Regions from separate parts of the Pseudofrankia sp. EUN1h genome, predicted to be linked through region 2. Evidence: riboswitches for the same ligand, from Rfam matches in the RefSeq annotation. Region 2 holds a riboswitch; each other region holds the start of a gene.
The links. Region 2 has a riboswitch for cyclic di-AMP ahead of BCD49_RS06795 (transglycosylase family protein). Riboswitches for the same ligand answer to the same signal wherever they lie in the genome.

Region 1 (3,272 bases), on a different contig from region 2:
GCCGACGTCCTTCCAGTTGGTGACCCGACCGTCGTAGACGGACTGGACCTGGTCGACGGTGAGACCGTGGATCCCGGCCGAGTCGTTCACGAGCAGGGAGAAGACGACCACCGAGACGGGCCGCGCGACCAGTGAACCGAAATCGCCGGAGGCCGGGCCGTCGGACATCGCGAGCCTGGCGGCCGCCGTCTTCGGGTCGTTGGCGCCCGTGTTCGCCACGGCCCGCAGCCCGCTGATGCTGCCGTTCGCGACAACCGCGATGTCCGCGTCACCGCAGGTCTTGTGGTACTCGTCGKCGATGAGCTTGACCACCGGAGCAAACGCCGTCGAACCCTCGATCTGCAGCTGACCGCGTAGGCAGCGGACCGTGCTCTCGCTCGGGTCCGAACGGGAGTTGACGATCACCAGGCCGATCAGCAGGCCGGCGAGGAGCAACGAGAGCCCGCCCAGGACGAGCCCGCGATTGCGGCGGCGGTTGGTGTCGCGTTCGAACTTGCCGCCGCGGATGTAGCCGCGGGCGTGCACCTCGTTGCCGTCGCCGGACAGCAGCACGAGGAGCTTGAACCGGACGCCCTCGTTCAGGTCCATGGGCGGCAGCTCGACCCTGTCGCCTTCCATGAACGGCCCCGGGACGCGGCCCGGGTGGTCCGGCCAGCGGGCATTCATGATCACATCGCGCAGTTCCACCGGGCTGGGCTCGACCACCTCGACGCCCATGGCCGATCGCCTTGGGAAGGTGAACGTGAGCGGGCGGACGATGTCCACCGCGTCCACGTCGAGACGGCCTGCGTTCTTCACCCGCACGAGGGTCAGGCTCGCGCCGGGAACGGGCTCTCCGTCGGTGCGCCGCCGCAGCTCCAGGTCCGCGACGTCGGCGGCCGACCGCGGGCTCACGTCAATCTTGGTGTTCAGGTGGACCCGGTAGCTGACGATCCGGCGCTGACGGACATAGCGGTCGATCAACCAGACGGCGAGCGACACCACCAGCGCCGCGGCCGAGAAGAACGTGCCCAGGTTGTCCGCGGTGGTTTCGAACACCTGGACAACGCTCCAACCCGCGGATCGACTACCCTCCGCATCGGCTTCGGTGCGGAGGCGATTTTTCGGACCAAACATACTCAATCGGTACGTACCGGCGTCAGGATTCCCCTCGACAGTTCACGCCCTGTTCACGAGTTCGGATCTCCCGACCGGCCTCGACAGCCGACGGGCAGTCGTCACCCGATGTGACCTCGACCACGGCTTCCCAACGGCTGGAACACGTCGTGACGGGCGATTGCTCGATCGGAGGGAAGTTCGGCGGGATATTACGCGGCGCATCAGATCTGCGTCGCTCGCGATAAGCATCATTCGGTAAGGGTGGCTGTTGGAAACCGTTGAGCGACATTGATTCGCGCGACAACGGCTCCTTGTTCCCCGAATTTTGCAACAATTGATGTGACGCTGGTCACAGCTAGTTGTTGACAAGCGCGTTGCCACAGGGCTTTACACGCAGCGTGACAGCCTTGCCGGACATCTGCCCAGTTCGCCCGCTTGTGACTACACCCGGTAGCTAGTTACGGTTGCTCCGCTCGCAGCAAGCAGCGATCCGGACGCCGAGTTCTGCCCCCGGATCGGTGCCCCCTCCGAGAACATCGCCAGGGCAGAAATGGGGGAACCACGTTCCTCCGGGCTCGCGCCACCCAGCGCGAGCCCTTGGGGTTAAGTCGGCCATTCAAAGGCGCTTTTCAGCGCGCCCAAAAATAGCCGGCCGGGCTTCCCGGCCCGAACCCGACAGCTAACCTCACAGGCGTGCGGGAAAGATTTTCGCAGAATGCTCAAGGGTCGTCATCGCAAGCAGAGTGCTTTCCGCCGCCGCAGTTCGGCTGTTGTCGCCGCCGGCGTCGTAACCGCCACCGCCGGCGCCGCCGTCTTCGCCGGCGCCGCTCCGGCCAGTGCCGCGTCCAGCGTCTCGGACTCCCAGATCGCCGCCTACGCGCATTCCGCGGGCCTGGACAGCTGCCGCGTCAGCCTCGCGACCTGGGTCGCGATCGCGCTGGCCGAGTCCGGCGGCAACGCCTACGCGCACGCCACCGTCGGCGAGGACTCGCGCGGCCTGTGGCAGATCAACATGCGGGCGCATTCCGGCTGGGTCGGGAGCCGCAACCTCTACGACCCGGCGACCAACGCGTGGGCCGCCACCCAGGTTTGCAAGGGCTCCGGCCCAAGCGCCTGGACCACCTACACCACCGGCGCCTACCGGAACTACCTGTCGCGTGGCTATGCCGCCGCGAACGCGGTCGGCAGCGGGACGGTCTCCGCCGCCCCGGCCGCCCTGGCCAAGGCCGCGCCCGCGATCCCGGCGAACGCCTGGTACCTGTCGCAGGCGGCGAACCACAGCGTCTACCTGGACGCGGTCCGCCAGTTGCAGCAGAAGCTCGGGAGCCTTGGCCACGTGGTCGCGGTCGACGGCTACTTCGGCCCGCAGACCTCCAGCGTCGTGCGCGCCTACCAGGCCGCCCACGGCCTGCTGGTCGACGGCGTCGTCGGTCCGCAGACCCACAAGGCGCTGTTCGGCTAGTCAACGCCGACCAGCAAGACCCTCCCGCGTCTCTTCCCCCCACCGGACGCGGGAGCCCCGGAACCGCCCTGATCTCTCCCTCCTGTCGAGGTCAGGGCGGTTCCGCTTGTCGCGGCCTACGTCCGCTCCGGCCCCTGGTCGGTCAGGTCGCTCTCAGGCCGCTCTGCCGCCGCCGGCCCGCGTCATGACGACCGTCCCGTCCGGGTCACCCTCCGCGTACGACTCATAGCGCAGGCTCAACGAACCCGATCCCTGGAGCGTCAGGGTGATGTCCTCGTCGGTGCATTCGGTGTCGCCCGGCTGCACCGCCTCGTGCACGCGGATCGACGAGCCGTCACCGACCTCGATCAGGGTCACCGTCTCGGTGCAGGCGCCCGGGTACGTCGTCGCGCCGACGACGTCACCCACCTTGCCGTCCTTGAGCTCCAGGGACATCTCGGAGCCACCGTGCGTGCCGTACCAGGTTCCGAGGAAGGCGCTCGGCACCGTGGTCCCGGTTCCGCTCCCGCCCCCGTCATGGTTGACCAGTCTCAGCACGCCGAGGACGACGCCGGCGACGAGGACCAATCCACCGACGACCAGCACCGGCACCAGCCAGGGTCGCCGACGGGGCGATGGCTGGTGGCCGCCCGGCGGCGGGTACCAGGGGTTCTGGCCGGCTGGCGGGACCTGCCCTTCCGGCGGAGCCCACTGGTATCCGCCGGCCGGCGGA
Region 2 (3,272 bases):
TGTTCCAGTCGCACATGTGGGACGGTTCCGCGGTGCCGCTGGAGGAGAACCTCAAGCTCGCCGAGGAGCTGCTCGCCGACTGCAAGGCCGCGAACATCGTGCTCGAGGTGGAGATCGGCGTCGTCGGCGGCGAGGAGGACGGGGTCGTCGGCGCGATCGACGAGAAGCTCTACACCACGCCCGAGGACATGTGGCGCACCGCCGAGGTGCTCGGCACCGGCGACAAGGGCCGGTACATGCTGGCGGCCACCTTCGGCAACGTGCACGGCGTCTACAAGCCGGGCAACGTCAAGCTACGCCCGACGATCCTGCGCGACGGCCAGCAGTACGTGGCCGCCAAGCTGGGGCTCYGCGCCGACGCGAAGCCGTTCAACCTGGTCTTCCACGGCGGCAGCGGCTCGGAGCTCTCCGAGATCCGCGAGGCGCTGGACTACGGCGTCGTCAAGATGAACGTGGACACCGACGCCCAGTACGCGTTCACCCGGCCGGTGGCGGACCACATGTTCAAGAACTACGACGGCGTCCTGAAGATCGACGGCGAGGTCGGCGTCAAGAAGTCCTACGACCCCCGCACCTGGGGCAAGGCCGCCGAGGCGAACATGGCCAAGCGGGTCGCGCAGGCCTGCGAGGACCTGCGCAGCGCCGGCCAGGCTCTTTAGTTTGGTTCGCTCCGTCCGGGCACGGCGCTCCGGCGACCTCGCTGCGGCCCGGCCCACTTCGCTTCGCTCGTGGGCCGGGCCTCCGCGAGGCGCGCCTCCGCGCCGCGCGGTCACCTGCCGCTGAACGTCACCAAACCAAGATCCATCCGATCCGGGGCACCAGCCAGATTTAGCTCGGCGTCGGATCTTCGGCCCGGGGTCGCCAACTTGGCGGCCCCGGGTCGTTTGCTGTCCCCGGCCGGTCCATCGCCCGTTCGGGCGGGTCCACCCGGACGGGCGGGCCTACCGGACGGGCAGGTCCACCAGAGCGGCGGGTCCACCCGTGGGTGGGCAAAGCGGTCAGCATCACTACTGACTACTCGCCGTTGCACAGTGGACTACTTAGCGCCACCGAAAGCGGACCACGACCGGACACGCCTGGCCAGTGCGCCACAGGGGTCGAATCTGTCGATGGTCAACCATGAGCACTCATTCGACTACCATCTGCGCACGAACCGGGTGATTCGGGGCGGGTGTAGCGAGGATCGCATTTCGCCCGAGCAAGCATCGAAGGTGCCCTTCGGACGGCAGAATGGTAGATTTATTTTTCGACGCGACACGCGGACGGAACCAGACCCGCGTGTGGCCCTCTGCTCGGACGGTCCGGCCCCTTGTGGGACGAAACCGCCAGCTAGCAGATCCTCGACGCAGAGCAAGAAAACGCCGCCCGCGGAGCCGGGTAGGAAAGATGAGCGCGCGTACGCGCGCGATAACATCGTTTCGGGCACATTTCAAGCAGCGACACGCCGGTGTGGCCTTCTTCACGTGCCTATTTCAATGCTTGCCGCCACGCCGAGGAATGTGGTTATGGTCTTCGCCGTGCCTGGCGACAGGACAGGCACCCAACGGGCGGCACGCCGAATCCTGCCCCCGCCCGGCGAGTTTTGAACCAGCGGCAGGAACGGGGGAACCGAATCCGGACGCCTGATCCAGAGATCCTGGGCAGCGGCCTTTTCCACCAACCTGATCGGACCGACGAGACCCGTGGAGCCGAAGTGGTGACGGAAAAGGCTCAATAGTGCGACGGCCTGCGTGGCCAAAAAGCGCGCCACGCCAGCCTCGCCCTCAACAGGCGTCCTAGGGGTGAAGCCGACCGACTTTCGCTGTGCTCGTTGACGCGCCGAACCGAGCGCGTCAACCCAACAGCCGAAAATGTCGCGTGGCCGGGCAATCTCTTTCCAGCCCGAACCCGACAGCTCACCTCGCAGGCGTGGGGAAGGGCAATCACGCATGTCCGAATCAAGTACCCCTGGTCGACATCGCATGCCCGGCGGTCGTTTCGTTCCGCCGGTGGCCGAATGTCCGCCAGACGGCACCACGAGCGTGCGCGTCTCCGTCAGCCCCCGAGCTGGCGAATCGGCGGGGCCGATCCGCCAGGTTTCTCCCCGGAATTCCCGGGAACCCCGGCGAGCCGTCACGTCCCCGGCACGCCGGCTACGCAAGTCCCTCGCGGCAGTTCCCGTCATCGCCGCGGCCGTGGGCGGCACACTCGCCGTCGCGACACCCGCGAACGCCTCTTCCACCTGGGCAGAACTGCGCCAGTGCGAGTCGGGCGGAAACTATTCCATCAATACCGGCAACGGATACTACGGCGCGTACCAGTTCTCCGTGAGGACGTGGCAGAGCCTCGGATATTCGGGGCTGCCGAGTGCCGCGCCACCGGCGGTTCAGGACGAGGCGGCGCTGCGGCTGGCGCAGCGCTCCGGCTTTGGCCAGTGGCCGGAATGCGGCCGCGGGATGGGTCCGGACCAGCTCGCCCCGGGCGCGAGCTCCGCCGGCGCCGGCCAGGCCTCCCGGTCGGCCCCCAGAGCGCCTCTCGTGGCCCAGCCGATCTCCTCGACCACGGCGCACCTGCCCTTCACGACGGCACTGGCCGGCCAGTACCGCGCCGACGTCCAGTCCTGGCAGGCCCAGATGAACAAGATCGGCTATTCCCTCGCCGCCGACGGGCACTACGGGCCGCGTTCGGCCGAGGCCGCCCGCGCGCTGCAGCGGGCCAAGGGCCTGGCCGTCGACGGCGTCGTCGGCCAGAGGACCTGGGCCGCCACCTTCGCCTGAGCCGTCAGGCGTCACCGCCCGGCTGACCTTCTCGCCGAGGCCTCCCGTCACGCGGGGCTTTGCCATTGCCCGTCGTTGACGGAACTCCCGGGGATCGGCTGACACCGATCCCGGGCAGGAGCCTCGGCCTGGGCCACCCGCCCGGATCCTCCCTCCCGGGCCGGCCCCGCGAGGTCAGTCGACCCGCCGCCACTGGAACCTCGCCGCGATCGGCCCCCACCGACCGCTGCCCACGCTGGCGACGGGACCCCTTTCCCACCCCGTCTCCGGCCGCCAGTCGGAGGCGTGCGGCCTTGGCCCGCCGGTTGGTCGGTGGGGCGAGGGGATCTGGCGGCGACGACGGTCGCTGCCTCGCCGCCGTGCCGTCGCGCCGGCCACAGAGTCGAAGGCCGCGCGAGCCTCATCATGATCGCGTGGCCGCCGGCCGGCGTGCCGGTCGGGCGGCGTCAGCGAGTGGCTGGCGCCACCGCCGGAACAGTCGCGAACCGGGGTCGTCCCTTTCGTTGGGGTGACCCC
Region 3 (3,272 bases), on a different contig from region 2:
CCTTCAGGACCGGCGCATCCCCTGAAAGCAAGACGCTAGTCGATGACCATGCGCCTGAGCGCGGCGAGGGCGGACGAGGGGCGGGCCTGGCCGCCGACGGAAACGGAACATGAAGAACCCCGGTCCAGGCGGACCGGGGTCGAGTCGTCCGGCGGACGGCGGCGCGGCCAGGCCCGGAGCGCCTGCCGCACCTTCGTCACATGACCCGGCCGACGAGGTACGTCGAGCTGTAGATCGGGCGCAGGGAAACCACACCACCGGTCTGCGGAGCGGCCCACATGTAGCCGTTACCGGCGTAGATGCCGACGTGGTAGATGTTGCCCGGGCTGCCGTAGAAGATCAGGTCGCCGGGCTGCTTGCCCGACTGGGCGACGTGCGACGTGGCCCAGTACTGCGCCTCGGCGGTCCGCGGCAGGTTGCGGCCCAGCTGCTTGAAGACGTACTGGACGAGGCCGGAGCAGTCGAACGAGTACGGGCCCTCGGAGCCGTAGACGTACGGCTTGCCCTTCTGCAGCGAGGCGAGGTAGACGGCCTTCTCGCCGATGGAGCTGCCCGGGATGACGGACGGGACGCCCGTGTCGAGGTAGTCCGAGGCCCTGCGCTGCTGGATCGTGATCGTGGTCGCGCCGGCCACCGAGGGCCGCAGCGAGCTGCCGCCGTCGAACACGGCGGTGAGCGTGGTGGTCGACAGCAGCCGGGCGGTGATGCTCGCCTGGCCCTGGTCGTCGGTGGTGAGAGTGGTGGTGGCCTGCCACTTCGGCCCGTCCACCACGACGATCTTCACCTTCTGGCGGGCCAGCGGCGAGCCGTCGAGCGCCTCCGTCGCCTTGACGGTCAGTACGACCGGGGCGTTGGGCTGGACGGTGGTGTGGTCCGCGGTGAGCGCCAGGTTCGTGAAGACCGGGCCGGAGTCGGCCAGCGCCCCGGCGAGACCGCCGGAGCCGGAACCTCCGGCCAGGGCGCTGCCCAGGCCGCCGGAGCCGCCCTCGCCGTCCCCGCCCCCGAGCGCCGCGCCCAGGGCACTCGCCTCGTAGGTGGTGCTGTTGCTCTGCGGGTTCGTGTCGACCGTCGAGGGCGAATCCTGGGACGGGACCGTCGCGGCGAACGCGGCGGTGGACACGGCGAGCGTGCCGGTCGTGAACGCGGCGATCGTGCTGACCCGGCGGGGCTGGTTGCCGTTGCGCCGGCGGGCCCCGCTGGGAGCGCCGTCCGTGCGATGCCGACCGCGCACCAGCTCGTCCCAGTCGTCCGGGAGCCAGGCCATGCCACGACGGGACAACGCGCGTCCTTCCCTGACGCCTGCGAGGTCAGCTGTCGGGTTCGGGCAGGGTTCACGCTGCCCGGCCGCCTTGCGGCCGCTTCACCCCGAGGGCGCGGCCGAATGTCGGCGTTGCCCGGTGGACGTTGGGTCCCCCGCTCCTGCCCCGGCGTGTCGGAGGGGACGTCAGACCAGGGGCAGGACTCGGCGTTTGGCCTGGCGGTTTGTTGCCTTAGGTGAAGAATGTTGCACCGCTGACCATAGTCGATCCCCCAGCGGGGCCTCCAACCACCATAAACACAACAATTGGACACCCGGCCGCGCGTTTCGATGAGATGTCCACCTCGTTCCGGTCTGTTCTGCACATGCYCCCTGGCCAGGAGTAACCGGRGTCGGCACGGCGCGAAGACCGGCGACTCCACGCCAGCGCGGGCGCAGTGGTTGATGTCTCGTTGCGTCGACTGAGAGAAATCGACCATCAGGCGACGCCCAGCCCAGGGCCGCCGGGACTTTAGTCCCGATGCGCGCTAGAGACCAAAGTCCCTAGCGGGCGAGCGGGGCGAAACAGACGTGCGCCGCCGCGACATCGCCACACCCCGCGATCACCCCGTGGGGGCAGGCTCTTCCCCACACGCCCTACACCAAAGAGCCGCCGCCCGACGAAGATCACCAAGCCGGGGTCGGCGCGTCAACAGCGTTGACTATCTTGTCTACCGGTGCGACCGGCCGCCGCGACCGCGGCATCACGATCAGCCCGACACCGGCGGACAGGCAGCGGACGACCGACGCGGACGGCGGACAGGCCGGCGAAGAACGAAGGAGGCGCGGCGGGGGCGGCGCCGTCAGCCGGATGGGCGCGGCGTGACGGCGGCGGACGGCCCGACGGACGCGGACGAGGCCGGCGGGGGCAGCGCCGTCCCGGCCGGCGGGGATCCGCCCGCCGCGCTCGTGGACGCGGTGGGCGCCACGGCCGCGGAGGTGGTCGCTGGCGGCGTGGGCGGGCCCCCAGGGGGCGACGCGGCCGACGGGACGCCCGTGGGCGGCGGCACGGCCGCGGGAGCGACACCGAGCGGCGCGGCCGGGGAACCCTGGGCGGGTGGGGCGACCGGCGCGGGTGGGGCGACCGGCGTGGGGATGGCGTGGCCGTACACGACGAGGTTGTCCAGATAGTGGTGCGTGTGCTCGTCGAAGCCGCCGTCGCAGGTGATGATCCGGATCTCCGGGCGGGTGACCGGGCCGTAGACCCGCTGCGTCGGGAACGTCGCCTTGGACACGGTCTCCGCCCGGTCGACGACGAACGTGACGCTCGCCCCGGAACCGCCGACGACGGTCATCTGGTCCCCCGGCAGCAGACTGCGCAGCCGGTAGAAGACGGCCGGCCCCTTCTTCGAGTCGTAGTGGCCGACGAGCACCGCCGGGCCCACCGCGCCCGGGGCGACTCCCGGGTCGTACCAGCCCACATCGCCCCACTGGGTCGGCACGTCGATGGCACCCTGCGGGGTCAGCCCGAGGCCGACGACGGGCGCGTCCACCGCGATCGCCGGGATCCGCAGCCGCACCGGGTCGGCCACCACCGGCGGCGCAACCATCGGCACCGGACTCGCCGTGGCCGGCGGCGGCCCGGAGACCGTCGCGCCGCTCGTCGCGACGACCGGGGCCGGCAGCACCCGGCCCGCCGCCGGCGCCTCGACAGCCGACAACTCGGGCGCGGCCAGCCGGTACCCGCTGAGAACCACCAGCGCCAGCCCGGCCATCACCAGCGGCCAGGTCAGCCTGGCCCTGCGCCCGGAACGGCCCGAAGGCCCCGCCGGCGGCCCGGTGGCCGGCGCGGCGGTGGGCCCCGCGAACGGCGCGGCGGGCGAGGAGCCGCCACGGCGGCCGGCACGAACGGTTGGCCTGGGCCCGGCCGGGCCCAGGCGGGCGGGCTCGGCCGGGCCCTCGAGCGACTCCAGCCCGTCCGCGCGGCCGACGGCGGGTTCCTGCCGGCCGCGCGCGGTGCCGGGTGCCCCCGCCC

Region 1: linked by a shared signal. The riboswitch ahead of BCD49_RS00315 (peptidoglycan-binding protein) and the one ahead of BCD49_RS06795 (transglycosylase family protein) in region 2 are both predicted to bind cyclic di-AMP.
Region 3: linked by a shared signal. The riboswitch ahead of BCD49_RS15315 (C40 family peptidase) and the one ahead of BCD49_RS06795 (transglycosylase family protein) in region 2 are both predicted to bind cyclic di-AMP.

The regions. Positions count from the first base shown of each region.
Region 1 covers NZ_MBLN01000001.1:83,935-87,206, reverse strand. Annotated here, with positions in the region: gene BCD49_RS00320 (substrate-binding domain-containing protein) at 1-1,038, opposite strand, end outside; cyclic di-AMP (ydaO/yuaA leader) riboswitch at 1,626-1,807, shown strand; gene BCD49_RS00315 (peptidoglycan-binding protein) at 1,814-2,560, shown strand; gene BCD49_RS43035 (hypothetical protein) at 2,714-3,272, opposite strand, start outside.
Region 2 covers NZ_MBLN01000025.1:64,687-67,958, forward strand. Annotated here, with positions in the region: gene fbaA (class II fructose-bisphosphate aldolase) at 1-659, shown strand, start outside; cyclic di-AMP (ydaO/yuaA leader) riboswitch at 1,698-1,924, shown strand; gene BCD49_RS06795 (transglycosylase family protein) at 2,067-2,756, shown strand.
Region 3 covers NZ_MBLN01000049.1:109,384-112,655, forward strand. Annotated here, with positions in the region: gene BCD49_RS15315 (C40 family peptidase) at 197-1,279, opposite strand; cyclic di-AMP (ydaO/yuaA leader) riboswitch at 1,283-1,478, opposite strand; gene BCD49_RS15320 (class F sortase) at 2,101-3,272, opposite strand, start outside.